DNA from 3 places in the Streptomyces sp. NPDC058576 genome. Region 2 is predicted to be linked to each of the others. Evidence: riboswitches for the same ligand, from Rfam matches in the RefSeq annotation. Region 2 holds a riboswitch; each other region holds the start of a gene.
The links. A riboswitch is a leader RNA that binds a small molecule or an ion and turns the genes downstream of it on or off. The one in region 2 is predicted to bind thiamine pyrophosphate.
Positions count from the first base shown of each region.

Region 1: it holds a riboswitch for thiamine pyrophosphate, as region 2 does, so the genes downstream of both, thiO (glycine oxidase ThiO) here and ACFWRV_RS23695 (thiamine ABC transporter substrate binding subunit) in region 2, are expected to answer to the same signal.
Region 3: it holds a riboswitch for thiamine pyrophosphate, as region 2 does, so the genes downstream of both, thiC (phosphomethylpyrimidine synthase ThiC) here and ACFWRV_RS23695 (thiamine ABC transporter substrate binding subunit) in region 2, are expected to answer to the same signal.

Region 1 covers NZ_JBHXPF010000044.1:48,953-58,580, reverse strand. Annotated here, with positions in the region: gene ACFWRV_RS26490 (DUF4126 domain-containing protein) at 1-327, shown strand, start outside; gene ACFWRV_RS26485 (phytoene desaturase family protein) at 359-1,873, shown strand; gene ACFWRV_RS26480 (hypothetical protein) at 1,929-2,831, opposite strand; gene metF (methylenetetrahydrofolate reductase [NAD(P)H]) at 2,881-3,798, opposite strand; gene thiE (thiamine phosphate synthase) at 3,925-4,575, opposite strand; gene ACFWRV_RS26465 (Rv2175c family DNA-binding protein) at 4,651-5,016, opposite strand; gene ACFWRV_RS26460 (NAD(P)/FAD-dependent oxidoreductase) at 5,097-6,272, opposite strand; gene ACFWRV_RS26455 (hypothetical protein) at 6,391-6,732, opposite strand; TPP riboswitch at 6,785-6,897, shown strand; gene thiO (glycine oxidase ThiO) at 6,895-8,106, shown strand; gene thiS (sulfur carrier protein ThiS) at 8,103-8,372, shown strand; gene ACFWRV_RS26440 (thiazole synthase) at 8,375-9,169, shown strand; gene pknB (Stk1 family PASTA domain-containing Ser/Thr kinase) at 9,330-9,628, shown strand, end outside.
Region 2 covers NZ_JBHXPF010000036.1:42,344-51,971, forward strand. Annotated here, with positions in the region: gene ACFWRV_RS23670 (ABC transporter ATP-binding protein) at 1-538, shown strand, start outside; gene ACFWRV_RS23675 (hypothetical protein) at 520-1,680, shown strand; gene ACFWRV_RS23680 (SRPBCC domain-containing protein) at 1,701-2,156, opposite strand; gene ACFWRV_RS23685 (ABC transporter ATP-binding protein) at 2,325-3,359, opposite strand; gene ACFWRV_RS23690 (ABC transporter permease) at 3,365-5,017, opposite strand; gene ACFWRV_RS23695 (thiamine ABC transporter substrate binding subunit) at 5,092-6,189, opposite strand; TPP riboswitch at 6,271-6,387, opposite strand; gene rlmN (23S rRNA (adenine(2503)-C(2))-methyltransferase RlmN) at 6,458-7,564, opposite strand; gene ACFWRV_RS23705 (phosphatidate cytidylyltransferase) at 7,704-8,789, opposite strand; gene frr (ribosome recycling factor) at 8,789-9,346, opposite strand; gene pyrH (UMP kinase) at 9,469-9,628, opposite strand, start outside.
Region 3 covers NZ_JBHXPF010000031.1:74,129-83,756, forward strand. Annotated here, with positions in the region: gene ACFWRV_RS21895 (LacI family DNA-binding transcriptional regulator) at 1-771, shown strand, start outside; gene ACFWRV_RS21900 (metallophosphoesterase) at 946-2,127, shown strand; gene ACFWRV_RS21905 (hypothetical protein) at 2,331-3,161, shown strand; gene ACFWRV_RS21910 (DUF805 domain-containing protein) at 3,302-3,658, opposite strand; gene thiC (phosphomethylpyrimidine synthase ThiC) at 4,347-6,167, opposite strand; TPP riboswitch at 6,160-6,293, opposite strand; gene ACFWRV_RS21920 (YibE/F family protein) at 6,364-7,710, shown strand; gene ACFWRV_RS21925 (SsgA family sporulation/cell division regulator) at 7,755-8,192, opposite strand; gene ACFWRV_RS21930 (IclR family transcriptional regulator) at 8,294-9,070, opposite strand; gene ACFWRV_RS21935 (DUF5326 family protein) at 9,458-9,628, opposite strand, start outside.

The sequences.
Region 1 (9,628 bases), on a different contig from region 2:
GAGCTGGCGGCCGGCGCGATCGGCGGGTCCACGGCGCTGATGAGTCATCTGGTCAAAGCGGGCACCCGGATGGCCGTCAACACCTCTCCGGAGCCCTTCAGCAACATCGGGATGAGCGTCGCGGAGGATCTCGGGGTCGCGGGAGTCATCACCTTCGCCCTCTTCAATCCGGTCGCCGCCGCCGTGATCGCGGCCGTGCTGCTCGTGCTGGGGATCGTCGCACTGTTCTTCCTCGCCTCGCGGATCCGCCGCTTCCTGCGCCGCCGGGCCCAGCGCCGCGAGGAGAAACGCCTGGCCGGAACGGGTGGGCACTGGCCTCCCGGCTGACCTGTCCGTGCCGGTCGATAAAGTCACCGGCATGGCACGAATTGCGGTGATCGGCGCCGGGACGGGCGCGATGGCGGCGGCGGCCCGGCTGGCCGTGGCAGGCGAGAAGGTGACGGTCTACGAGCGCTCCGCGAGCTACGGCGGCTCGGTCGGCCGCCATGAGCACGAGGGCTTCGTCTTCGACACCGGGCCCGGGCTGCTGCACCTCCCGGCCGTCCAGCGGGACCTCTTCGTGAAGACCGGCAAGGAGTCGCTGGAGCAGTGCGTGACGCTGACCCAGGTCGATCCGGCGAGCCGTCATCTCTTCGCGGACGGCACGGCGGTGTCCCTGCCCAACGCCTCCCGGGCCGGGGTGGCCGCCGCCCTGGACGGCGCTCTCGGCGCGGGTGCCGGGGCGCGCTGGAGCGACTTCATGGACCGGGCCCGGGACGCCTGGGACCGCTCCCGGCGGCCGCTCCTGGAGGAGCCGCTGCGGGCGGATCACCAGGTCCTGGGGCGTGACCCGTATCCGGCGGTGCGGCAAAGGCGGCTGCTGCGCTCGGCCCGGCAGGCGGGCACGGTCGCGGAGATCGGCGCGTGGGAGCTGGCGGACCCGCGCCTGGCCGCCCTGCTCGACGGGTACGCGCTCGCCCACGGCCTCGACCCGCGCGCCGCGCCCGCGAGCGCCGCGCTGCTGCCGTACATGGAGCAGACCTTCGGCAGCTGGTACGTGATGGGCGGGATGCGCGAGCTGGCCCGGGCGGTGTACGAGCGGTGTCTGGCGCGCCGCGTGAAGTTCGTCTTCGGGGCCGAGGTGGTCCGGGTCGTCGAGAAGAACGGCCGGACGGCGGGCGTGGAGCTGGCGGACGGTGAGGTGGCCGAGGCCGACAAGGTGGTGCTCGGGGTCCGGCCGCACGCGGGTCTGGTGCCGGGTCAGCAGGTCGGCGGCGCGGACGAGGTGCCGGTCCGCGCAGGCTCCGGCGCGGGTGCGGCGGGCCGGTTCACGGTGCTGCTGTCGCTGCGCGGGGCCCGGGAGGCGGGTGCGGTGCACCGGACCGTGGTGCACAGCGCGGAGGGGGCGGCGGAGCAGGAGGCGGTGTTCGGGGGCCGGGTCGCCGTCCACCCCACGGTGTGGGTGCTGCGCCCCGACGATCCGGCAACCCGCCCGGACGCGGAGCACGAGGCGGTGACGCTCACCGCGACGGTGGCTCCGCAGGGGCCGGTCGACTGGCGGGACGCGGGGGTGCGGCAGCGGTTCGCCGACCTGTTGGTGGAGCGCGCGGCGGCGGCCGTTCCCGGGCTGCGGGACCGGATCCTGCACACGGAGATCCGCACGCCGGCGGAGACCGAGGCGGAGACGGGGGCCGAGGGCGGTGCGGTGCCGCCGCCCGCGCTGGCCGGGGCCGGCGGCGCGTATCTGCACCCGGGCAACCTGACCCGGCTGCCGGGGCTGTATCTCGCGGGCGGCTGGGCGCATCCGGGCGGCGGTCTCGCGCACGCCGGGATGTCGGGAACGCTGGTGGCCGGGCTCGTGGTGGAGGGCGACGGCTTCCGCGGCTCCCGGTGAGCCAGGAGCGCGCGCCGCCGCCGACGGAGGGCCCACCCCCGTCGGCGCCGCGGGCTCAGTAGCGGTACTGCTCGTTCTGGCCGGTGTCGTAACCGTTGCCGTACGGGGCGGGCCCGGTGGGCTGCTCCGGCTCCAGCGGGGGGTACTGCTCGGCGTCGCGCTGCTGCGGGACCCAGACGCCGCCGGGCGGGGTGTCCGTGCTGTAGCTCTGGGCGTAGGGGTCGGCGTAGCTCTGCTGCCCGCCCTGGCTGTCGTAGCCGTTGCCGTAGGCGTCGTAACCGCCGTAGGAGGGGGCTCCGTTGGTGGTGCCGATGTACGGGTCGGAGTAGGCGGCGTAGCTCTGCTGGCCGGTGCCGTAGTCGTACGTTCCTGCGTAGGGGTCCTGGGCCGGCTGCTGTTCGTAGCCGGTGTAGGGGTCGTACGCGGCGTACTGGGGCTGGGCCGAGGGGTCGGCCTGGTGGCCGTGGTCCTGGGCGGCGTGGCCGTTCGGGTCGTAGCCGGTGTCCCCGTACACGCCGTACTGGCCGGTGTCGTCGGGGAGGGGCTGCGGTTCGTAGACGGACGGTGCGGGCGGGGCGGCCGGAGGCTGGTTGTACCCGGCCGCGGCGTCCAGGTCCGCGACCTCCAGGTCCGAGACCTCCAGCGTGGGTTCCTTCACGGCGGCGCCCGAGCCGCCGCCCCGGCGGCGGCGGCTCTCCCCCGGGCTGCCGCCTATGGCCCAGCCGGTGGAGAAGCCGCGCCGGAAGGACAGCGTCACGAAGGTCTGGCCGGTGGCGAAGGCGAGCGTCCCGACGACGATGACCGGGACGGAGGCCAGCAGCACCCCGACCACCACGCCGAGGAAGCCGGCGAAGGCGAGGAGCCGCCAGCGCAGTCGTGCCTTGTACTGCAGCAGCACCTCGCCGAGCAGCCACAGTGCCACCAGACCGAATGCGATGTAGAGGACCGTCCAGCCCACGCCCGCCCCCTCCTTCGGCCGTAGCCGCGTCGGCGGCGGGTACGACCGGTCACGACTGCTTGTGCAGTCCGAGTTTCTCGTAGATTTCGAGCGTAGCCGTCGAGTTGTTGAGCGTGATGAAGTGCAGCCCGGGCACACCCTCGGACAGCAGCTTCGCGCAGAACTCCGTTGCGAACTCGATGCCAATGGAGCGTACAGCGGCTGGATCGTCCTTGGCTGCGAGGATGCGCTCTTTCAACGACGCGGGCACGGTCGCGTTGCTGAGCTGGGAGAACTTTTCCAATTGCTTCACGCTGGTGAGGGGCATGACCTCGGGGATCACCGGCGTTTCGCAACCCGCAGCGACCACACGGTCACGCATCCGGAGATAGTCCTCCGGGCGGAAGAACATCTGGGTGATCGCGTAATCCGCGCCCGCCCGGCACTTGTCGACGAAATGACCGATGTCCGTCTCCCAGTCGGTCGACCGGGGGTGCATTTCGGGAAATGCCGCGACGCCGACGCAGAAGTCGCCCGATTCCTTGATGAGCCGGACGAGGTCGGCGGCGTACTTCACCCCCTGCGGGTGCTCCACCCACTCGCCCATCGGGTCGCCGGGCGGGTCGCCGCGGACCGCGAGGATGTTCCTGATGCCCGCGTCGGCGTACTGCCCGACCATGTTGCGCAGCTCGGCGATCGAGTGGTTGACCGCGGTGAGGTGGGCGACGGGGGTGAGTGTGGAGTCCGCCGCGATCTCCTGGGTGGCCTTGACCGTCCCGGCACGGGTGGAGCCGCCGGCGCCGTACGTCACGGAGACGAAGCTCGGGCGGACCGCCTCGACCCGGCGCAGCGCGTTCCAGAGGTTCCGTTCGCCCTTTTCCGTCTTGGGCGCCCAGAACTCGAAGGAGTACGACGTCTTGCCGGTCGCTAGCAGGTCACGCACGGTGCGCGCGTGATCCGTCCTGGTGGAAGGTGTACCAAGGGCCATAAGGGGAGGTTAACCAGGGGGTGGACACTCCCCCAACCAGAGCGGGAAACTTTGTCTCGTTTTGCCGGACTGTTGTCCATCCCTCGGACAGCTGCCCCCGATGCCCCTCGTCGGTACGCCGAGGGTTCAGAGCGTGTGCGCCCGGACACGTCGGGCCAGTTCAGCGGTGGCGGCGGCCGGGTCGTCGGCCTCGGTGACGGCCCGGACGACGACGACCCGGCGGGCCCCGGCGTCCAGCACCTGGTCCAGATTGCCCGCGTCGATCCCCCCGATCGCGAACCAGGGCCGCTCTGCGCCGAGGGAGGCGGCGTAGCGCACGAGGTCGAGGCCGGGGGCGTGGCGGCCGGGCTTGGTGGGGGTGGGCCAGCAGGGGCCGGTGCAGAAGTAGTCCACGCCGTCTTGGGCGACGGCGGCGTCGACCTCGGCCTCGGCGTGCGTGGAGCGGCCGATCAGCCGGTCGGCGCCGATGATCGCGCGGGCGGCGGGGACCGGCAGGTCGCCCTGCCCGAGGTGCAGGACGTCGGCCCCGGCGGCGTGGGCGACATCCGCGCGGTCGTTCACCGCGAGGAGCTTGCCGTGCCGACGGCAGGCGTCGGCGAACACCGCGAGGTGCTCCAGCTCCTCGGCGGCCTCCATGCCCTTGTCCCGGAGCTGGATGATGTCGACGCCGGAGGCGAGCACGGCATCGAGGAAGGCGGGGAGGTCACCCTGCCGCTTGCGGGCGTCCGTGCACAGGTAGAGCCGGGCGTCGGACAGCTGCTCGCGAGGCGTGGACATGGGTGGACTCCCCCGTGGTCGTGACGGTGCACGGGCCGCGCCGGGCGGTCCGTGCACCGCTTCCTGTCGTGTCGGTCAGACGGCGAGCGCCTGGGCGCGGCGCTTCACCTCCGTACCGCGATTCTCGCTCAGCGCCTGCGCGGGGGTGCCGGGCAGGGTCGGGTCGGGGGTGAAGAGCCACTCCAGCATCTCTTCGTCGGAATAGCCGTCGTCCCTCAGGAGGGTCAGGGTGCCGGAGAGGCCCTTGACCACCTTGTCGCCGTCGATGAAGGCGGCGGGCACCTGGAGCGTCCGGTTCTCACCACGGCGTACGGCGATGAGCTGGCCTTCCTTGACCAGCTGCCGCACGCGGGTCACCTGAACATCGAGCATCTCCGCGATGTCGGGAAGGTGGAGCCAGGCGGGGACGAGAGCATCGGTCTTTGCGTCAATCTCGGTCACAAGGACAAGCGTGCCATCCCGGACTGACAGCCGGTAGCCGGGCCGACCGTACGGGGGTGTCCGAGGCGGCCCCGGGGCGCTCAGAGGGCGGCGGACTTCAGCGGTACGGCCGGGTCGGCCACCTTCTCCGGGTCGAGGACGGCCCCCGATTCGATGAGCCTGCGTCCCTGGGCGAGGTCGCGCGGACGGCCCACGGCGAGCACGGCGGCCAGCGCGCCGTCGTGCAGCCAGCACACCGACCAGGCCGCGTCCGCCCCGTCGCCGCGCCACAGCAGGGTGTCGGCGTGGGCGTGGTGGCCCGCGTACTGCACGAAGCGGCCGAACTGCTCGGACCAGAAGTACGGGACGGGGTCGTAGACGGGGAGCGGTTCGCCGGTCCCGGCGGCCATGATCGCGGCGGCCGCGGTGCGCGGGCCCTGGAGGGCGTTGTCCCAGTGGTGGACCAGCAGGCGGGTTCCGTAGCGGGCGGAGGGGAAGGAGGCGCAGTCGCCGACCGCGTACACATCGGGCAGCGAGGTGCGCAGCGCGCTGTCGGCGGTGACCGAGCCGTCCAGGCCGAGGACGACCCCGGAGCCGGCCAGCCAGCCGGTGGCGGGGCGGGCGCCGATGCCGACGACCACGGCCCCGGCGGGCAGGGTGCGGCCGTCGTCGAGGACGACGGTCCCCTCCTCGACGCGGTCGACCCGGGCTCCGGTGAGGAGTTCGGCGCCGCTGTCGGCGTACCAGGCGGCCATCGGGGCGGCCACCTCGGCGGGCAGGGTGCCCGCGAGCGGGCGGGCGGCGGCCTCGACGACGGTGACCGCGCAGCCCGCGGCGCGGGCGGCGGTGGCGAACTCCGCGCCGATCCAGCCCGCCCCGACGACGACCACGTCGTGCTGCCGGTCCAGGACGGGCCGCAGCCGGGCGGCGTCGTCGAGGGTGCGCAGCAGATGGACGCCGGGCACGCCCTCGGCGCCGGGCAGGGTGATGGGCTCCGCCCCGGTGGCGAGGACCAGCGCGTCGTAGCGGACCGGGCCGTCGGCGGTGTCCAGCACATGGGCGGCGGCGCGCAGGGCGGTGACGTCCAGGCCGAGGCGCAGGGTGATGTCCAGCGCCTCGAAGTCGATGTCGAAGGCCGAGTCCTCGGCCTTGCCCAGCAGCACGGCCTTGGACAGCGGCGGGCGGTCGTACGGCTGGTGGGGCTCGGCGCCGATCAGGGTGACGGACCCCGCGAAGCCGGCTTCCCGCAGGGCGACCGCGGTCTGCACGCCCGCCATGCCCGCTCCGACGATCACGACGTGCCGGTCCGGGCTCTTCTCCGTCTGGTGCTCGCTCACCCGTCCACCTTAATCACCTGACGAATCGTCAGGAAGGCGGCCGCCGGAAAGACCCTCCTCAGGAGGGCACTTCCTCCACCACGCTCGTTCCGCTGCCCTCCCCCGACTCCCACTGCCACCGCTCCTCCAGCCGCACCCGGCCGTCCGCGAGGTCGACGACCGTGGAGAGGCAGTGCCCGGAGGAGGTCGTTCCGTCCTGCTTGAGCTGCACGTAGCGGAAGTCGAGCGCGTCCCCGTCCCGGGTGCCGACGAGATGGCCGCGGACCACGTCGCCGCCCGTGTAATCGGCCCAGATCCGGCCGTCCCGCTCGTGGTAGGTGAACCGGGTGCGGGTCCCGACCTGGCCGGGGGCCTGGTCGGCGACGGGCGCGAGGACGAGTCCGTCGAGCGATCGGGCCATGGTGGTTGCTCCCCTACTGGGCAGTGGGCGGCGGGGTTTAGGGTGGCCAAGGTAGAACACTCGCGGGAGCCCGGACGCACCGGGCTGAGAGGGAGGCTGGCCGGCCTCCGACCGTACGAACCTGCTCCGGGTCATGCCGGCGAAGGGAGGGGCTGGACACTCATGCGCGTCTCAGGGACAACCTCAGGAGCCTCCGGGAGAGCCTCCGGGTCCGACGTCCTCGTCATCGGGGGCGGCATCATCGGCCTGGTCACCGCCTGGCGGGCCGCTCAGCGCGGGCTGACCGTCACGGTGGCGGACCCCGCACCGGGCGGCGGAGCCGCCCAGGTCGCGGCGGGCATGCTGGCCGCCGTCACCGAACTGCACTACGGCGAGCAGATGCTGCTCGGCCTCAACCTCGCCTCCGCCGCGCGCTATCCGGCGTTCGTCGAGGAGCTGGAGGAGGCGAGCGGCCGGGAGACCGGCTTCCGGACCTGCGGCACGCTGGCCGTGGCGCTCGACTCCGACGACCGGGCGCATCTGCGCGAACTGCACGCCCTCCAGGAGCGTTCGGGCCTGGAGTCGGTCTGGCTGAGCGGTCGTGAGTGCCGCCGCCTGGAGCCGATGCTGGCCCCGGGCGTCCGGGGCGGCCTCCGGGTCGACGGCGACCACCAGGTGGACCCGCGCCGGCTCGCCGCGGCGCTGCTGACCGCCTGCGAACGGGCCGGGGTCGCGCTCCGCCGGACGACCGTCGAACGGCTCACCGTCACCGGGGGCCGGGCCGCCGGGGCGCTGCTCGGCGACGGCACGGACTTCGCGGCCGATCAGGTCGTGCTCGCCGCCGGCAGCCTCAGCGGCCGGCTCGCGGGGCTCCCGCCGGAGCTCGTGCCGCCGGTCCGCCCGGTCAAGGGCCAGGTCCTCAGGCTCACCGTGCCTCCGGCGTACGCCCCCTTCCTCAGCCGCACCGTGCGCGCCGTGGTCCGGGGCGGTCACCTCTATCTCGTGCCGCGCGAGAACGGCGAGCTGGTCGTCGGCGCCACCAGCGAGGAGATGGGCTGGGACACCACGGTCACCGCCGGCGGCGTGTACGAGCTGCTGCGCGACGCCCACGAGCTGGTGCCCGGGATCACCGAGCTGCCGCTGACCGAGACCCGGGCCGGTCTGCGCCCCGCGTCGCCCGACAACGCCCCGCTGCTCGGCCCCACCGCCCTGCCCGGTCTGCTGTTCGCCACCGGGCACCACCGCAACGGCGTCCTGCTGACGCCCGTCACCGGGGACGCGATGGCCGACGCCCTGACCACCGGCGAGCTGCCCGAGACGGCCCGCCCCTTCGCCCCCGGCCGGTTCGAGACCGCCGCCACCGCCGCCCCCGTACTCCAGGAGCAGCCCGTATGACCCAGCAGTCCGCCGCACCGGAAGCCACCGCCGTCCCCGAAGGCCCCGCCGCACCGGAAGCCACCGTTTCCCTCTCGGTGAACGGGGAAGCCCGCACCGTTCCCGCCGGGACCGACCTCAGCGCCCTCGTCACCGCCCTGACCCCGGCTCCCGCCGGGGTCGCCGCCGCCGTCAACGAGAGCGTCGTCCCGCGCGGCCAGTGGGCTGCCACAAAGCTCGGCGAGGGCGACCGCGTCGAGGTCCTGACCGCCGTACAGGGAGGCTGACCATGTCGGACGACGTCTTCACGCTGGGGCCCGCCGCCTTCGGCTCCCGGCTGATCATGGGCACCGGCGGGGCCCCGAGCCTGGAGATCCTGGAGCGCTCGCTGGTCGCCTCCGGCACCGAGCTGACCACGGTCGCGATGCGCCGGCTGGATCCGGCCGTGCAGGGTTCGGTGCTCTCGGTGCTGGAGCGGCTCTCCATCCAGGTCCTGCCGAACACCGCGGGGTGCTTCACCGCGGGCGAGGCGGTGCTCACCGCCCGGCTGGCGCGGGAAGCGCTCGGCACCGACTGGGTGAAGCTGGAGGTGATCGCCGACGAGCGGACCCTGCTGCCCGACCCGATCGAGTTGCTGGACGCGGCGGAGACGCTGGTCGACGACGGATTCGTCGTGCTGCCCTACACCAACGACGACCCGGTCCTCGCCCGGAAGCTGGAGGAGGTGGGGTGTGCGGCGATCATGCCGCTCGGCTCCCCCATCGGCTCCGGGCTCGGCATCCGCAACCCGCACAACTTCGAGCTGATCGTGGAGCGGGCCGGGGTGCCGGTGATCCTCGACGCGGGGGCCGGGACGGCCTCGGACGCGGCGCAGGCGATGGAGCTGGGCTGCGCCGCTGTGATGCTCGCCTCGGCGGTGACCCGGGCCCAGGAGCCGGAGCTGATGGCGGGTGCGATGCGTCACGCGGTGGAGGGCGGGCGGCTCGCGTACCGGGCGGGCCGGATTCCGCGTCGCCACTTCGCCGAGGCGTCCTCACCGGTGGCCGGGCGGGCCGCGTTCGATCCGGAGCGGCCCGCGTTCTGAGCCGGTGGTCGTCGGGGGCGCCGCCCCCGGACCCCCGCTCCTCGAACGCCGGAGGGGTTGGATCGTCCCCGGCGTGCCCCTGTCACGGATCGGCTGCAGAACGGCCCCGGGAATGCCCCGGCCCGTCCGGGGTGTCGGTGGCGGCTCTTAGACTCTCGGGGTGGACACGACCCTCCAGGACCCTCTCGTCGGGCAGCTGCTCGACGGCCGGTATCGCATTGAGGCGCGCATCGCCGTCGGCGGGATGGCCACGGTCTACCGGGCCGTGGACACCCGCCTGGACCGGGTGCTCGCCCTCAAGGTGATGCACCCGGCGCTCGCCACCGACGTCGCGTTCGTCGAGCGCTTCATCCGGGAGGCCAAGTCGGTGGCCCGCCTGGCGCACCCCAATGTGGTCGCGGTCTTCGACCAGGGCGCCGAGGGCGCATACGTCTATCTCGCGATGGAGTACGTGGCGGG
Region 2 (9,628 bases):
GTTCAACAGCGTCCCCGTCCACACCATGGCCCCCCGGGTCCGCGAACAGCTGCGCCGGGAGCGCTTCGGCTGGATCGCCTCCGACCCCGAGCTGGTCCCCGAGCTGACCGTCTGGGAGAACGCCGCGCTGCCCCTGCTGCTGCGCGGCGTCTCGCACCGGGCCGCCCGCAAGGCCGCCACCGAGTGGCTGGAGCGCCTGGACATCGCGGCCCTCGCCCGGAAGCGGCCGCACGCCCTGCTCCAGGCACAGCGCCAGCGGATCTCCGTGGCGCGGGCCCTGGCCGCACAGCCGACCGTGATCTTCGCCGACGAACCCACCGCGACCCTGCACCGCGCGGACCGCACCCAGGTGCTGCGCACCTTCACCACGGCGGCCCGCTCGCACGGCATCACCGTCGTGCTGGCCACGCACGACGCCGAGGTCGCCGCCCTCGCCGACCGGACCGTGCCCATGCTGGACGGCCGCTGCGTCGCCACCGTCACCCTGCCCGCGAAACCGGAAGCGGAGGGCCGCGCGGCGTGCTCGCTCTCCGTCTAGCCCGCGGTTCCCATCCCCTCGTCCTGGTCCGGCGGCTGCTGGTGGCCGCCGCCTCGGCCGGCGTCGGATTCCTCCTCCTGTGCGCCCTCGGGTACGCCGCCGCGCACCCCGCGTCCGCCGGCTCGGTGCTGCGGCTGCTGTGGTGCTTCGTGCCGCTGGCCGCCACCGTGCAGTTCGCCGTGGCGGTGGCCCGGACCGACCCGAGCACCCGGCCCCGGCCGGGGCTCTCGTCCCTGGGCCTCGGCCCGGTCCGGCTGTCCGCGCTGGCCGCGGTCTCCACGGCCGTCTCCACCACTCTCGGCTCCATGGTGGCCCTGCTCTTCTTCCTGCATCTGCGCGGCGACCTGACCGGGATGCCGTTCGACGGGGGCGCCGCGGAGTTCCTCGGCGCGGGCAGTCCGCTGCCGGTGGCCGCCGCGGTGATGCTGCTGGCGCTCGTACCGGTGGCCGCGTCGACCGCGAGCGCCCTGGCCCTGCGGTCGCGGCCCGACCCGGCACGGGACACCTTCGGCTCCGAGGAACTGCCGGAGCCCGCACCGGCACCGGCCGGGCTCCCCTGGGGCGTGGCGCTGACGGCCGCCGGACTCGCAGTCGAGGCGATCGCCTCACGGGGTGCGGCGGGGAACGCGTTCCCGCTGCCCGGACGGTACGACTCCACCCCGGTGGCGGTACTGATCGGGTGGACGCTCACCGCGGTCGGTCTGGCGATGGCCGGACCGAGCCTGACCTACCTCTGCGGGCGGGCACTGCAGGCGGTACGCCCCGGGGCCGTACGGCTGCTGGCGGGCCGGGTCCTGATGGACGAGGCGCTCCGGATCGGCCGCCCGCTCGGGATCGTCTGCGCGGTGGTGTCCGCGGCGATCGCCGCTTCGGCGCTGTACGGGGGCGGTGAGCGCCCCTACGGTCCGCTCACCGCACTCGGCGCGGTGCTGGTCCTCGGCTGTACGACGGCCACGCTGCTGACCTCGGCGCTGGAGGCCAAGCACGCCCGCGCCCACACGGCCGAGGCGCTGCTCAGGATGGGCGCCCCGGCCGCCACGCTGCGCCGGGCGACGCTGCTGCGGGCAGGCGCGCTGCTGGCCCTGTTCGCCCCGCTGACCTGGGTGATCGCGCAGCTGGCGGCGCTTCCGCTGGCGAAGTGAGCGTCCCTGGGCCGAGAGGCTCAGGGACGGCGGGCCAGATGGTCGGCGAGGGTGTCGAAGAAGGCCTCCCAGCCGTCCTCGGCCGCCGCGTACTGCTCGGGAGTGAGGTTCCCGCCGCGCTGCTGGAAGGCCAGTTCGGTCCGGCCGCCCCCGAGGTCGCTGAAGGTGACGGTCACGGTCTCCCCCTCGGCGTCCTCGGGGGCGGAGCCGTCCTTCAGCGTGAAGACCAGCCCGTCGGGCTCGCTGACCTCGTGGTAGACCCCGTGGAACGGCATCTCGACGCCCGGCATCACGATGACGAGGCTCCACGCGCCGCCGGGCCGCACGTCCATCGCCACCCGGTCCAGAGGGACGTCCGCCTCTCCCCCGTACCAGGCGGCGAAGTCCTCCGGTGACGTCCAGGCCGCGAAGACCCGCTGCTGCGGGGCGTGCAGGACGCGGGTGAGGTCGATGCCCTCGCGGATGCCACCGGTCATGATCACGGTCCTTGTCGGTTCGGCCGTCCCCGCCGGGCGGGGTCGCGTCCGGCGAGTGTCCACCTCCAGCTTGCCCGCCCCGGCGCCCGGCTGCCACGCCACCGGGGACCGCGGCGGCCCGTCCATCGACGGCCCGCCCGGTCCCTCGGGGGCGCGCCCGCCGGCCCCTCAGTCGGAGTCCCGCCCCGCCGCCAGCACCACCGTCTCCGCCGCGTCGAAGCGGACGCCCACGGCCGCGCCCTCGTCCGGGGTGTCCCGGAGTGCGCATTCGGCCTCCAGCACCGGCGCGTTCTCGGGCAGCAGCCGTACGGTCACGTGGTTCCCCCGGAAGGTACGGACGCCGACCGTGCAGCGCAGGCCGTCCTCGGGGGCGCCGATCCGGACCCCGGCGGGCCGGACCAGCAGATCGACCTCGCCCTGGGGGGAGCCCTCGGGCACCGGGACCTTGCCCCAGGCGGTGGCCGCGGCCTGTCCGGTCACGGTCGCCCCGGTGACGTTGTCGAAGCCGAGGAAGCGGGCGACGAACGCCGAGGCGGGGCGCTGCCAGACGTCCAGCGGGCTGCCCTCCTGCGCGATCCGGCCGTCCCGCATCACGACGACCCGGTCGGCGAGCGCGAACGCCTCGCCCTGGTCGTGCGTGACGGCCAGCACGGTGGTGCCCAACTCCTGGAAGAGCGTGCGCAGTTCGACGACGAGCCGTTCGCGCAGGCTCCGGTCGAGCTGGCCGAGCGGCTCGTCCAGCATGAGCAGCTTGGGACGCGGGGCGAGGGCGCGGGCCAGGGCGACGCGCTGCTGTTCGCCGCCGGACAGGGCGGCGACCGCGCGGCGTTCGGCTCCGGGCAGGCCGACCAGCTCCAGCAGTTCGCGGACCCGGTCGTTCGTCTCGCCGCTTCCGACGCCGTGCATCCGGAGCCCGAAGGCGACATTGGCGCCGACATCGCGATGCGGGAAGAGCTGGTGGTCCTGGAACATCAGGCCGAGGCCGCGCCGGTGCACCGGGATGCCCGCCTGGTCCTGTCCGGCCAGCAGCACCCGGCCGCCGTCCATCGGCTGGAGCCCGGCGACGGCCCGGAGCAGGGTGGACTTCCCGCTGCCGCTGGGGCCGAGGACGCAGACGATCCGGTGGTCGGCGACCTCCAGGTCGACCGCGTCCAGCGCGGCCCGCTTCCCGAACCGTACGGTGGCTGCCCGCAAGCTCAGCATGTCGTTCAGAACTCCCCGGATCGGTCGGTGCGGATACGCTCCAGAAGCAGCAGCGACACCGCGCACACGAGCATCAGAATCGTGCTCAGGGCCATCGCCTGCCCGTAGTTGAGCTCCCCCGACCTGCCCAGCAGCCGGGCCACGGCGACCGGCAGGGTCGGATTGTCGGGCCGCGCGATGAAGACGGTGGCGCCGAACTCCCCGAGGGAGACGGCGAAGGCGAAGCCCGCCGCGACCAGCACCGCCCGCCGCACCAGCGGCAGATCGACCTCCCGCCAGGCCCGCAGCGGAGATGCCCCCAGCACGGCGGCGGCCTCCCGCAGGCGGTCGTCGACCGCGCGGAGCACGGGCAGCATGGTCCGTACGACGAAGGGGACGCCGACCAGCGCCTGGGCCAGCGGGACCAGGATCCAGGAAGTCCGCAGGTCGAGCGGCGGCTGGTCCAGGGTGATCAGGAAACCGAAGCCGACGGTCACGGCGGACACCCCGAGCGGCAGCATCAGCAGCGCGTCGAAGCCGCGGACCAGCCGGCCGGCCCGCCGGGTCAGGGCCGCCGCAGCGAGCCCGCCGACGACGAGGGCGATGAGCGTCGCGACGAGCGCGTACTGGAGGGAGTTGCCGACGGCCTCCAGCGGTGGGACCAGGAAGGTGGAGGAGCCGCCGGAACCGGCCGACTGGAGGGCCCGGTAGTAGCCGAAGCCGTAACCCCCGACTCCGTCGGCTCCGTCGGCTCCGTCGGCTCCGGCGGCTCCGTCGACGGAGCGCTCCACCAGCACGCCGAGCGGCAGCAGGATCAGCAGCAGCGCGGTGAGCAGGACGCCGCCGAGCAGCGCCCACTGCCCGGCGCCGCGCGGCCGGCGGGAGGTCTGCGCCGGGTCGACCAGCTTCAGGGCCCGCTCCCGGCGGCGTACGGTCGCGGCGTGCACGGCGAGGATCGCGCCGACCGCGGCGAACTGCACCAGGGTCAGCACGGCGGCCGTCGGCAGGTCCAACAGTTGCGCGGTCTGCCGGTAGATCTCCACCTCCAAGGTGGAGTACGCCGGTCCGCCGAGGATCTGCACGACGCCGAACGAGGTGAACGTGAAGAGGAAGACCATCAGCGAGGCGGCGGCGACGGCCGGGGCGAGGGCGGGCAGCGTCACCCGGCGGAAGGCCGCGAACCGCCCGGCCCCGAGCACCCGGGCGGCCTCCTCCTGACGCGGGTCGAGCTGGGACCAGAGCCCGCCCACCGTGCGGACGACCACGGCGTAGTTGAAGAAGACATGGGCCAGCAGGATCGCCCACACGGTGGTGTCGAGGCGGACGCCCCCCACCTCGTCGAGGAGCCCGCCACGCCCGAGCAACGCCAGGAACGCGGTGCCGACGACGACGGTGGGCAGCACGAACGGCACGGTGACGACCGCCCGCAGCACCTGCTTGCCCGGGAAGTCGAACCGTGCGAAGACATACGCCCCGGGCAGGGCGATCAGCAGAGTGAGCGCGGTCGAGGCGAGGGCCTGCCAGGTGGTGAACCAGAGGACGTCGAGGATGTCCCGGCGGGCCAGCACCTCGCCGATCCGCCCGAACTGCCAGTCGCCGCCCGCCTTGAGCCCGCGGCCGACGATCGCGGTCACGGGGTAGGCGAAGAACAGCGCGAAGAACGCGACGGGCACGGCCATCAGGCCGAGCCGCACCGCGGCTCCGCGCCGCCCGGACCCGCGGCCGGCGGGCCGGGCGGCCTTCTCCTCGATCCCTACTTCAGGACCAGCGACTGCCACGACTGGATCCACTGCTCACGGTTGGCGGAGATCTTCTCGGGCGCGACGGTGGGAGGCGTCTCGACGGTCTCACCGAACTTCGTGAACAGCTCCGGCAGCTCGGCGTCCTTCACGACCGGGTTCACGAACATGTTCAGCGGCATGTCCTCCTGGAACGTCTTGCTGATGAGGAAGTCCAGCAGCGCCTTGCCGCCCTCCTCGTTCTTCGCCCCGGTCAGCAGTCCGGCGTACTCGGTCTGCCGGAAGCAGGTGCCGGTGGCGACCCCGGTGGGGGCCTCCTTCGGCCGCGGGTCGGCGTAGAGCACCTCGACGGGCGGGCTGGAGGCGTAGGAGACGACGAGCGGCCGGTCGGCCTTGGCCTTCTTGCCGCCGGCGGAGCCGGAGAACTCCTCGTTGTACGCCTGCTCCCAGCCGTCGACGACCTTCACGCCGTTGGCCTTCAGCTTCTTCCAGTACGCCTCGTAGCCGTCCTCGCCCTCGGCGGCGACGGTGCCGAGGAGGAAGCCGAGACCGGGCGAGGAACTGCCCGCGTTCTCCGTGACGAGGAGGTTCTTGTAGGCGGGCTTCAGCAGGTCCGCGAAGGTCTTCGGCGGCGCGAGCTTCTTGTCGGCGAAGTACTTCTTGTCGTAGTTGACGCAGATGTCACCGGTGTCGACGGGCGTGACCCGGTGCTTGTCGTCGGTCTGCGTGTCCGCCGCGACGCGGTCCAGGCCCTTGGCCTCGTACGCGGTGAACAGACCGTTGTCGAGGGCGCGGGAGAGCAGGGTGTTGTCGACGCCGAAGAAGACGTCGCCGCGCGGGGAGCCCTTGGTCAGGATCTCCTGATTCAGCGCGGCCCCGGCGTCGCCGCTCTTGAGGGTCTTGACCGTGTAGCCGGTCTCCTTCGTGAACGCCTTCAGCACCTCGTCCGAGACGTTGAAGGAGTCGTGGCTGACCAGGGTCACGGTCTTCGAGGCGCTGCCCTTGGACGCCCCGGAGCCCGACGGGCCGTCGTCGCCGCCGCAGCCCGCGAGCACGGTGACGCCGAGCGCCGCGGCGAGCGCGGTCGCCGCGTACTTCGTGGTGGTGTTCATGTGATTCCTCCTGGAGGTGACCAGGAAGAGACGCGGCCCCGCCCGCTGTCCGGCGAACCGGAAGCGGGCAGGGCGCAACAGCTTGAGTAAGGTCCGAACTTCCTACCCGGAATGACCCGGGCGAGGTTCAGAGGGTCTGCGGCCAACCTGTCCTTGGTGCCGCACTCTCAGCGCTGTGGCGCTCCCCTGTCGGAATATGAAGTTGATTTCGGGCCCAGGGTACACCGGCGGTTTTCGGCCGACCGGGGAGGCCGGCGCCCGGGGGAGGCTAGCGCTCGGAGGCCGCCAGCTGACCGCAGGCCCCGTCGATCTCCTGGCCCCGGGTGTCCCGCACGGTGACGGGCACGCCATGGGCCGCGATGGCCTCGACGAACGCCTTCTCGTCCTCCGGTCGCGAGGCGGTCCACTTGGAGCCGGGCGTGGGGTTCAGGGGGATCAGGTTGACGTGCACCCGCTTGCCCTTGAGCAGCCGGCCGAGCAGGTCGCCACGCCAGGCCTGGTCGTTGATGTCCCGGATCAGGGCGTACTCGATGGAGATCCGGCGGCCGGACTTCTCCGCGTACTCCCAGGCGGCGTCCAGCACCTCGCGCACGTTCCACCGGGTGTTGACGGGGACCAGGGTGTCGCGCAGCTCGTCGTCCGGGGCGTGCAGCGAGACGGCGAGGCGGCACTTGAAGCCCTCGTCGGCGAAGCGCAGCATCGCCGGGACGAGGCCCACGGTGGAGACGGTGATCCCCCGCTGCGAGAGGCCGAGACCGTCCGGCTCCGGGTCGGTGAGGCGGCGGATCGCGCCGACCACACGGTTGTAGTTGGCGAGCGGCTCGCCCATGCCCATGAAGACGATGTTGGACAGCCGCGCGGGGCCGCCGGGCACCTCGCCGTCGCGCAGGGCGCGCATTCCGTCGACGATCTGGTGCACGATCTCGGCGGTCGACAGGTTGCGGTCGAGGCCGGCCTGCCCGGTGGCGCAGAACGGGCAGTTCATTCCGCAGCCGGCCTGCGAGGAGATGCACATCGTGACGCGCTCCGGATAGCGCATCAGGACGGACTCGACGAGCGTCCCGTCGTGCAGCTTCCACAGCGTCTTGCGCGTGGTGTCGTCGTCGCAGCTGATGTGCCGGATCACGGACATCAGATCGGGGAACAGCGCCTCGGCGAGCTTCTCCCGCGACGCCGCCGGGATGTTGGTCCACTCCGCCGGGTCGTGCGCGTAGCGCGCGAAGTAGTGCTGCGAGAGCTGCTGGGCGCGGAACGGCTTCTCGCCGGCCGCGGCGACCGCTTCCTTGCGCTCGGCGGGCGTGAGGTCGGCGAGGTGCCGCGGCGGCTTCTTGGCTCCGCGGGGCGCGACGAAAGTGAGTTCTCCGGGCTTAGGCATGGTTCATCCAGTGTCGCAGACAGACGGGTGAGGGCCCGCCGCCCTGTGGACGAGGACCCTCACTCGTGGAACGTGCAGGTGGGACCGGGTCCCGGGTGCGGTGGCGCTCAGGAAACGAGGTCCCGTGGTGGGGTGCCGCTCAGCCGGAGCCGACGAACAGCACGAGCAGCAGCCACACCACCGGGGCGGTCGGCAGGAGCGAGTCCAGCCGGTCCATGATGCCGCCGTGGCCGGGGAGCAGGGTGCCCATGTCCTTGATCCCGAGGTCCCGCTTGATCATGGACTCGCCCAGGTCGCCCAGGGTGGCGCTGGCCGCGACCGCGAAGCCGAGCAGCAGACCCTGCCACCAGGCGCCGCCGTCGATCAGGAACTCCATGCAGAGCGCGCCGGCGACCATCGCGAAGGCGACCGCGCCGAGCAGGCCCTCGCGGGTCTTGCCGGGGCTGATGCGCGGGGCGAGCTTGTGCGTGCCGAAGCGCCAGCCGACCGCGTACGCCCCGGTGTCGCTGACCACGGTGAGGACGAGGAAGGTCAGGACCCGCCACGACCCGTCGTCCGCCGTCAGCAGCAGGGCGACGAAGGTGGCCAGGAAGGGGACGTAGAACGCCGCGAAGACCCCGGCCGTGACGTCCTTGAGATACCCCTCGGGTGGCTCGGTCATCCGCCAGACCAGCACCGCGAGGGCGGTCAGGGCCATGGCGATCCAGGCGCCCTCGGGGCCCCGGGCGTACCCGGCGATGACCATGGCGGCTCCGCCGACGGCCAGGGGGATCAGGGGCGCCTTGATGCTCTTGCGTTCCTGGAGGCGAGAGGTGAGCTCCCAGAGGCCGACGACGACGGCGATCACTATGACGCCGATGAAGACGGCCTTCACGATGAACAGCGAGGCGACGATGACGGCGCCGAGAGCCACGCCGACCCCTATGGCGGCGCGGAGATCCCGCCCCGCGCGCTTCTTCTGCGGCGGGGGCGGCAGCGGGGTGGACATGGGCTCCTGCGGCATCTCGTCACGGAACAGGGGGCCGCTGACGTGAGCGGCATCCCTGTCCCGGTCGTCGCGGCTCTCTGTTTCTCTACCTGCGTCGGGAACGTCCGGCACGTTGGGCATGGGCCGAGTCTGCTGGGCGCCATGCACATCGTGGGCAGGACCCGCCGGGGCAGCCCTCATCTCGGGCGTGCCCCAGTAACCGGCTCCTTGCGGGGCGCCCCAGGAAGAGTCGTTCATCAGACTTCGAGCAGCTCGGCTTCCTTGTGCTTCAGCAGCTCGTCCACCTGTGCGACGTACTTCGCGGTGGTGTCGTCGAGCTCCTTCTCGGCGCGGCGCACCTCGTCCTCGCCGGACTCCTTGTCCTTGACGAGCTTGTCGAGGGTCTCCTTGGCCTTGCGGCGGATGGAGCGGATCGAGATCTTGGAGTCCTCGGCCTTGGTCTTGGCGACCTTGATGTACTCCTTGCGGCGGTCCTGGGTGAGCTCGGGGAACGTCACCCGGATGATGTTGCCGTCGTTGCTCGGGTTGACGCCGAGGTCGGAGTCGCGGATCGCCTGCTCGATGTTGCGCAGCGCGGTCTTGTCGAACGGCGTCACGACGGCCATCCGCGCCTCGGGAACCGAGAACGAGGCGAGCTGGTTGATCGGGGTCAGCGCGCCGTAGTAGTCGGCGACGATCTTGTTGAACATCGCCGGGTGCGCGCGGCCGGTACGGATCGCGGCGAAGTCCTCTTTCGCGACGACAACGGCCTTCTCCATCTTCTCCTCGGCCTCGAGGAGGATTTCTTCGATCACCACGTGCTCCTGCGTGTCTTGGGTGGGCCCGGCGTCGTCATCGCCGCGCCCTGCGGGTCCTGCGTCGCGTCCTCACCTGCACGGTGTCCGACCGGCAGGCCGTTGTCCATCCTGGGGGGCCGTCAGGCCCGGGTGCTCTCGTCGCTCACGAGCGTGCCGATCTTCTCACCCTTGACCGCGCGAGCGATATTGCCCTCGGTCGTCAGCTCGAAGACGAGGATCGGGAGCTGGTTGTCACGGCAGAGCGTGATGGCGGTGGCGTCCGCGATCTTCAGATTGCGG
Region 3 (9,628 bases), on a different contig from region 2:
GCTCTCGCCCGCGGCTACGCCCTCGTCATCCTCCCCGCCACCTCCCGGCACGACGTCTGGTCGAACGTCGCGCTCGACGGAACCGTCGTCATCGACCCCTCCGACCAGGACCCGGTCGTCACCGAACTCGTCCGCCAGGGACTGCCCGTCGTCTCGGACGGCCGCCCGGCCGGGACGCTCCCCGTCACCGCCTGGGTCGACAACGACCACCGGGCCGCCGTGCTCGACCTCCTCGACCATCTCGCCGCCGCCGGAGCCCGCCGCATCGGCCTGCTGACCGGCAACACCACCGACACCTACACCCGGCTGTCCACGACCGCCTACCTCCACTGGTGCGAGCGGGTCGGCCAGGATCCCGTGTACGAGTCCTACCCGGCGCACGACCCCTGCGCGGGGGCGGTCGCCGCCGACCGGCTGCTCGCCCGCCCGGACCGCCCCGACGCGGTCTACGGGCTCTTCGACCCCAACGGCACCGACCTCCTCGCGGCGGCCCGCCGCTACGGGCTGCGCGTCCCCGAGGACCTGCTGCTGGTCTGCTGCAGCGAGTCCACGGTGTACGCGGCGACCGAGCCGCCCATCACGACGCTCTCGCTGAAGCCGCGCCGGATCGGCACGGCCGTCGTCCAGCTCCTCATCGACGCCATCGAAGGCGTCGAGCACGACGGGCCGGTGGAGCAGGTCATACCGACGGAGCTCATCGTCCGGACCTCCTCGCAACGCCGCCCACCGCGCACGACGGTCAGCGCGCCGCGCTCCCCCAGCGGGGATTGATCGGCTCTTTTCGGACCAATCGGCCGGTGAACCGTGAGTGCGCCCGGATTCACCACCCCTGGTGCGTCACACAGATCGATCCGCATTCCTATGATGGGCGCACGACACCGCGGACCACCTCTACCAGGCAAGGCCCGTCAGGTGTACGGCGGCGCGACGGTGGTGGAGGGGTCGATGACTCAGGGGGCCGGTCAGGAACCCGTGGTGCGGACGGCGACGTTGCGTGACTTCCGGGTTCCGCCGTACGCGCAGACACCCGTGCCACCGCAGGCGCAGGTGGCACCTCCTTCCACGGTGCCACCGCGTGCGCCGGAGGCGCATCCGGCGGCGCCGGGCGCGCCCGTGCCACCGCCCGGCGCATCCGTGCCGCCGCACGCCCCCGCACCGCACCGACCGCCGCACCCCGGGAACGCCGTCGTGGGCGACGAGCAGCCGGAGGGCTACACGCCGACCGAGCGTGACCTCCCGGTCATCCGCCGCGGCGACACCGTCCAGGTGCAGTCGCTCACCGAGCCGCGCCCCGTGTCCGACGACAGCCGCGGCCCGCTCTTCGTCGTCGGCGACGTCCACGGCTATCTGGCCGAGCTGATGGCCGCCCTCGCCGAGCAGGGCCTCATCGACGCCGACGGGAACTGGGCCGCGGGCAACGCCCGGCTGTGGTTCCTCGGCGACTTCACCGACCGCGGCCCCGACGGCATCGGGGTCATCGACCTCGTCATGCGGCTCTCCGCCGAGGCGGCGGCGGCCGGCGGCTACTGCAAGGCCCTGATGGGCAACCACGAACTGCTGCTGCTCGGCGCCAAGCGGTTCGCCGACACCCCCGTCAACTCCGGGGCCGGCACCGCCACCTTCCAGGCCGCCTGGCTGCTCAACGGCGGCCAGAAGACCGATATGGAGCGCCTCCAGGACGTCCACCTCCAGTGGATGTCCCGGCTCGACGCGGTCATCGAGGAGGACGGGCATCTGCTGATGCACTCCGACACGACGGCCTACCTCGACTACGGGTCCACGATCGAGGACGTCAACGACACGATCACGGCCATTCTCACGCGCAACGACGCCGACGAGTGCTGGGACCTCTTCCGCAAGCTCACCAAGCGGTTCGCCTTCCGTGACGAGGGCGGAGCCGACGCGGTGCGCGAGCTGATGGCGACGTACGGCGGACAGCGCGTCGTCCATGGTCACAGCCCTATTCCGTATCTCCTGGGCGAGGCCGGACCGGAGGAGGGCGAGGACAGCTCGGGGCCTGTGATCAACGGGCCGCACGTCTACGCCGACGGCCTCGCCATCGCCATGGACGGCGGAGTGACCATGGCCGGAAAGCTGCTGGTGGTGCAACTCCCGCTGCATGACTGACCGTCGGCGGGGAAGGCGCTTCAGGTTCCGCCCGCGCCGACCTCGCCGATCGCCGGACCCGTCACCGGGCCCAATTCTGGAAACACCCTGTCACCCCGTGCCGTGAGCGCTCTACCATCGGCCTATCAGTGGCAGGCTCTCCTCCGTTTCCGCCCGATCGCCCGGTCCACGCGGGCAGCCGGGCACCGACGGAGCATCGGGGGATGCAGATGACAAGCGCTCCGCACCTGCTGGCCGAGGACGGACCCGAGTACGAGCGGATCCTGGGCGACGCACTGCGCCACGCTCACGAACGCCCGGACCTGGAGGGCGTCGGGGACCGGCTCAACACCGAACAGCTGCGCACCATGGCGCTCGGCGCCACGGCGCTGATCACCGCGGCCGCGGCCACCGAGTACGAGCACTACGTCAAGGCCCGCGGCGAGCTGCGCCGGGCGCCGGCCGCCGAAGGAGCCGACGGGCTCCCGGGCCTGGACGGGCCGCAGAGCACGGCGGCCGGATCGGGCGCCGGCGTAGGCGCGGTCATCACGGTCCTCACTCCGCTGCTGGCCGGCACCGCGGCCGTCATCTTCCTGCTCGTCGGCTACCTGCTCAGGGCCGTCAGCCCGTCGCTGACGTTCGGCCGCTCCATGGTCACGGCCGGATGGTTCTTCGCCTGCGTCGCCGCCGCGGCGATCCTGGTCGCCGCGGTCGGGCTGCTCGTCACCGCCCTCCGCAACGGCGCGACGTCCCTGGCCGCCGAGGAAGAGGAACAGGAGCTTCCGGAGGAGGTGGCGCGGGCCAGGGAGGCGTGGCGCCACGCCCTGCTGGAGCGCGGCATCCTCCCGTTCCTCCGGGACGCCCTGGCCGACCCCACCGCGGGGCCCGCCGCGCGAACCCCGCACCGTTCGCCCAACCGCATCCCGAAGGTCGGCTACAGCAGACCGGACTTCTCCGGCCCGGACGACGGCCCGGCGGCCGGCCCCCGGCCGACCTTCACCAGCCCCGATTTCACGAGCCCGGACTTCGGCGGCCCGGAGCACCAGCCGGACTGAGACCGGCGCGGACCGCGGTCTCCGGTCACCGCCACGGGTGCGGACTCCTCCGCGTTCCGGCTCCCGGACACGCCGCGGGCCGGGGCGGCAAGTGCCGCGCCCGGCCCGGGAGATGCTCCGGAAGGAACCGGAGCGGTGGATCAGATGGCCTGCGGAGCCAGCTTCGGGTTGACGCCGTGCTGGTTCGTCTCCGGCTTGCCCTCCGAGGCGAGGAAGACGATCAGGACGATGGCGCCGACCAGGGGGATCAGCGCGATCAGCAGCCACCAGCCCGAGCGGCCGGTGTCGTGCAGGCGGCGCACGCCGACCGCGAGCGACGGGATGATGATCGCGATGGCGTAGATGTAGGACAGGAACTCCGCGCCGATCAGGCCACCGATGATCGACAGCACCAGGCTGATGACGAAGCTGATGAGCGTGAACATCCAGTACTCCTTGCGGCGCGCACGTCCGCTGAAGCCTGCGTAGTTCTTGAGTACTGCCAGGTACCAGTTCATGGTGAATCCCCTCCCCGGGCCCCCGTTCGGGGCCGCCAACTTTCAGCCAAGCAAGCCGGAAAGTAAGCCACAGATAAGGAACGGGTCAAGCCCAGTTGACGCAACGGGGAAACGTACATCCAGCTGCCACACGACTGTGTCCATACTGTCGCTTAACAAGACAGCGAAACGACACAAAGACCAATGAAACAACCCACTTTGATCAATCGGCGCAGAACGCCCGCGGGTTACTGACGTCAGAATCACGGTGTAGAGCCTGGTCCGGGGTCCGGAGGAGGACATGGTCCCCCACTACCTCACCTTCGAGGCCACCAACACCGGCCGGAGGAAGATCCTCACCGCCTGCATGGCCGACAGCGACCTCGCGTCCGCCGGTCCTGCGGAGCCGGGCGACATCATGCGCGTCCGGTGGGACGCCGACGAGGACGGCGTCCTCGAACTGCCCGCCACACTGGCGTCCGTACGACGGGGCAGCAGGGCCGACCTCGCGGGCCTGGATCTCGGCCTCAACGAGAACGAACGGCGCGGCTTCCCGTACTACGTGTCGGTCGGAGTGCAGCATCCACCTGGTGACGGACGACGGCGACAAGCCGTTCGCGATGGGTTTCGCGGAGGCGGACCGGCCGGGCCTGGTGGCCTGGCGGGCCCCCCTCCGCTGAGGCCGCCGGTTTCCGCCGGCGGCCGCGGGTCAGTCGGCGATCGGCAGGTAGACCCGGTTGCCGGCGGCCGCGAACTCCCTCGACTTCTCGGCCATGCCCTCCTCGATCTCCTCCTGCGAACCGCCGTGCTGACGGCGGATGTCCTGGGAGATCTTCATCGAGCAGAACTTCGGCCCGCACATCGAGCAGAAGTGCGCCGTCTTCGCCGGCTCGGCGGGCAGCGTCTCGTCATGGAACTCCCGGGCCGTGTCCGGGTCGAGGGCCAGGTTGAACTGGTCCTCCCAGCGGAACTCGAACCGCGCGTCCGAGAGCGCGTCGTCCCACTCCTGCGCGCCCGGGTGCCCCTTGGCGAGGTCGGCCGCGTGGGCGGCGATCTTGTAGGTGATCACGCCCGTCTTCACGTCGTCCCGGTTGGGCAGCCCCAGGTGCTCCTTGGGCGTGACGTAACAAAGCATCGCCGTGCCCCACCAGGCGATCATCGCAGCGCCGATGCCGGAGGTGATGTGGTCGTAGGCGGGCGCGACGTCCGTGGTCAGCGGGCCGAGCGTGTAGAACGGCGCCTCCTCGCAGATCTCCTGCTGGAGGTCGATGTTCTCCTTGATCTTGTGCATCGGGACATGCCCGGGACCCTCGATCATGGTCTGTACGCCGAACCGCTTGGCGATCGTGTTCAGCTCGCCGAGCGTCCGCAACTCCGCGAACTGCGCCTCGTCGTTGGCGTCCGCGATCGACCCGGGGCGCAGTCCGTCACCGAGCGAGTAGGTGACGTCGTACGTCGCGAGGATCTCGCAGAGCTCCTCGAAGTGCTCGTAGAGGAACGACTCCTTGTGGTGCGCGAGGCACCAGGCCGCCATGATCGAGCCGCCGCGCGAGACGATGCCGGTCTTGCGACGGGCCGTCAGCGGAACATACGGCAGGCGCACGCCGGCGTGCACCGTCATGTAGTCCACGCCCTGCTCGGCCTGCTCGATGACGGTGTCCTTGTAGATCTCCCAGGTCAGCTCCTCGGCCCGGCCGTCGACCTTCTCCAGGGCCTGGTAGAGCGGGACGGTGCCGATCGGCACGGGGGAGTTGCGCAGCACCCACTCGCGGGTGGTGTGGATGTTGCGGCCGGTGGACAGGTCCATGACCGTGTCGGCGCCCCACTTGGTCGCCCAGGTCATCTTGTCCACCTCCTCCTCGATGGAGGAGGTGACGGCCGAGTTGCCGATGTTGGCGTTCACCTTCACCAGGAATCGCTTGCCGATGATCATCGGCTCGATCTCGGGATGGTTGACGTTGGCGGGCAGCACCGCCCGGCCCTCCGCGATCTCCTCGCGGACGACCTCGGCCGCCACGTTCTCCCGGATCGCCACGTACTCCATCTCCGGGGTGATCTCCCCCCGGCGGGCGTACGCGAGCTGAGTGACGGGGCGCCCGTCGCGGCTGCGGCGCGGCTGGCGCGGGCGGCCGGGGAAGACGGCGTCGAGGTTGCGCAGTCCGCCGCGCGGCGAGGTGTGCTTGAGCCCGTCGTCCTCGGGGCGGGCCGGGCGGCCCGCGTACTCCTCGGTGTCTCCGCGGGCGATGATCCAGTTCTCCCGCAGGGGCGCGAGGCCGCGGCGGACATCGGTGTCGATTCCGGGATCGGTGTACGGCCCCGACGTGTCGTACAGCGTCACGTCCTTGCCGTTGGTGAGGTGCACCTGTCGGACCGGCACCCGGAGGTCCGGGCGCGAGCCCTGGACGTACCCCTTGTGCCAGCCGATGGACTTCCCGGCCTCGTCGTTCGGCGTCCCGGCGTCCGGCGTCGTGCCGTCCGGCGTTCCGTCGTTCTGTTTCGAGGCAGGCGTGCGTGCGTCCGCTGTGGTCATGAGACCTACTCCCTACGCCGGCATTACCCGGTAACAGGTTCGGCGGTCGGCGCAGCGTGTCCCGTACGGATGTACGGCGATCAGCGCCCTCTCAGCCCGGTGCTCCGAGCTCCCGCGTGTGCAAAGGTGCCTCCACGCTAGCGTCCTTTCCGGCGAGCTGACCAGAGGGCCCTCCTGTTCTTGCGATGATCGCCCCGTGACCTCCCCCCAAAACGACCCCGCGTCCCAGCCGCCCCAGGGCCACACCCACGGCCACACCCACAGCCACGGGCCGGCCGCCCCGGTCTCCCGGCACCTGCGCAAGGTCATCGCCGCCGTACTGATCCCGTTCGCCACGGCGGTCGTCGTCGGCCTGATCGCGTTCTGGCCCGGCGGCGTTCCCGACCACGAGCGCACCGGCGTCGGATTCGACCGGCAGACCCAGGACGGCAAGGTCGTCCAGGTGGTCCAGGTCGACTGCGCGGACGTCAACGCCGCGCAGGTGCCCCCGACCGGCGACACCTCCACGCCCTCGGGGCGGGAGGCCGTCAACGAGCAGGAAGGGGAGTGCGCGAAGGCCACCGTCGAGGTGACCAGCGGCGACGACAAGGGCCGCAGGTTCGTCGAGGTGGTCCAGCCGGACGCGCCCCGCCAGCTGAAGGAGGGTCAGGGCGTGGTCGTGGCGTACGCGCCCGACGCGCCGCGCGACCTCCAGTACTCGGTGACCGATGTGAACCGGAAGGTCCCGATGGCGCTGCTGGCCGGGATCTTCGCCCTGGCGGTGGTCCTGGTGGGCCGGATGCGCGGGGTGATGGCGCTGGTGGCGCTGGCCGTGTCGTTCGCCGTGCTGACCCTGTTCATCCTGCCGGCGATCCTGCAGGGCTCGAATCCGCTGGTCGTGGCGGTGATCGGGGCCAGCGCGATCATGCTGGCGGCCCTCTACCTGTGCCACGGGGTGACGGCCCGTACGTCGGTCGCGGTCATCGGCACGCTGATCTCACTGCTGCTGATCGGGCTGCTGGGCTCCCTGTTCATCGGGTGGGCGAGCCTGAGCGGCAACACGGACGACAACACCGGCCTCATCCACGGCCTCTACCCGGACATCGATATGAGCGGTCTGCTGCTGGCCGGCATCATCATCGGTTCACTCGGGGTGCTCGACGATGTGACGGTCACCCAGACCTCCGCCGTCTGGGAACTGCACCAGGCGGACCCGGAGATGGGTTGGAAGGGGCTGTACCGGGCAGGTATCCGGATCGGAAGGGACCACATCGCCTCCGTGGTCAACACCCTGGTGCTGGCGTACGCGGGCGCGGCGCTGCCGCTGCTGCTGCTCTTCTCCATCGCCCAGAGCAGTGTGGGGACGGTGGCCAACAGTGAGCTGGTCGCCGAGGAGATCGTCCGCACGCTGGTCGGGTCGATCGGCCTGGTCGCCTCGGTGCCGGTGACCACGGTGCTCGCCGCGCTCGTCGTCTCCGCGGACCGCGCGGGGTCGGGCGGCGCGCAGGCGGCCACGGCCGCACCCACGCGGACCGGCCGGGGCCGTCGCCGTAAGACGGGGTGACGGGGCGTCGGGACGGGGCCACGGGGCATCGGGTGCGCGCCCGGTCAGCCGGCGTTCTGCTCCTCGGCGAGGATGCGGCCGAGCGCATCCTCCAGGTTCCCGTCGAAGTCACCGAGCGTGTGCTCCTGACCGAGCGGCACGAGCTTGTCCGTCCGGTCGAGAAACGCCACCAGCGGCGCCGTCCCCGCCCGGAACAGCGCGCGATCCGCGCCGACCTGAAGCCGGATGTGCACATCGCTGAGTCCCTCGGGCTCGGTCGGGCCGATGTGCACATCTCCGTCGCCGCTCGGGCTGTTGAGCCCGTCCAGCAGCAGTTCGCGGCCGAACGCCCAGGTCACAGGGGCATCGCCGGGCAGATGGAACGTCATCCGGATGGCGTACGGATCGCCGACCTCGTACCGGAGCTCCACCGGAATACGGAACGAGAGCTCCTCGGAGACGAGGAAGCTCATCATGACCTCTGCTTGAACCGACTCGCGCATCGTTCAACCCCGCAGTAGATGAAACTGGCCAGGAATGATCCCCCATGGCCCTATTGACGCCATCGTGGTGCACGCGATAGCAGATCACAAGGAGTGATTTTTCAGATACTGATAGAGAACACGAACGAACGCAAGAGGCTGGCGACTTCGCCACGTAGCTGTTCGACTGCGGGCAGCAACCGATCTTCCCGGTCCAGGGGTACGGAAATGGCCATCGCCGCAATGGTGGCACCGGCCGTGACCGGAATCGCGGCGCAGACGGTCCCCAGTGCGTACTCCTGGCGTTCGATGACCGGTTCACCTCGTCGGAGGGTGCGCAGCCGTTCCAGCAGCGTGGCGCGATCTCGCACTGAGTAACGGGTGAGGGGACGTACGGGGTGCCGGTCGAGGTGGTCCTCGCGGGCCCTCTCGTCGAGTTGGGCGAGCAGACACTGGCCGATGGCGTGCGCGTGGGCGGTCTCCCGGAACGAGGCCCACTCCTCCACCGCCGGGATGTCGGGAGCGTCCGCGACCGCGATCAGATCGATCTCGCCGTCGCAGTAGACGGCGCAGTACACCGGCGCCCCGATGACGTCCCGCCAGCGGTCGAGGGAGTCGGCTACGGAGGTGAGGCGCGGGCGGCTCCTGACGGCGGGCGCGGCGGTCAGGTTCTCGGCGGCCGCGCCGAAGAGGAAGACACCGTTCTCGCGGCGGAGATAGCCCTCGTGGGTGAGGGTGCGCAGCAAGTGGTACGCGGTCGGCAGCGGAAGCCCCGCCTCGCGCGCCAGTTGCTTGGCAGGCGCCCCGTCCCGATGGGCGCCCACAGCCTCCAGCAGCCTCAACGCCCGCTGAACCGAACCGATCAACGTCGGGACAGCGGTGCTCGATGCCGTGGTCAAAGGTCACCCCCAGGCATGGTGACGGGCCGTCGGCCCTCCCGTGGGGGCCGCCCCCACGGGCCTGCCGCGATCCCGAGGACCGGAGGGGACCGAAGATCCGGTGACCCGTGACCGGCGAGGACCGGTCCGGGCGCCGGCGATCGGAGGCCAACGACCGGACTGTCGTACCCAGGACCGATCAGGCGATCGATATGGTGACGGAAGGTCACATTCCGGATGGCGGCAGCGGTTTGCCACTGTATCGGCCGGCTGCGGCAGACGGGTGGTTTCCTCCGGGACTTAGCTCTGCTGGGCTAATCCTCCCGGGCCGGAGCCGAACGTGCGGCTTCCCGTGGGCCCGGGCCGGACGGAGCGGACCGGTCCCCGCGCCGGCCCGCGGTCCGTGTACTACCAGTCACCGCGCGAGGACGACGACGACATGAACTTGCGGACGACGAAGATCAGTCCGCCGACCAGGACGACGAAGATCAGCGCCTTGAAGAGCAAGCCGACCACGAAGCCGACCACGCTGGCGATCAGACCGCCGAACACGAAGATCGCAATGACGGGCACCGCGAT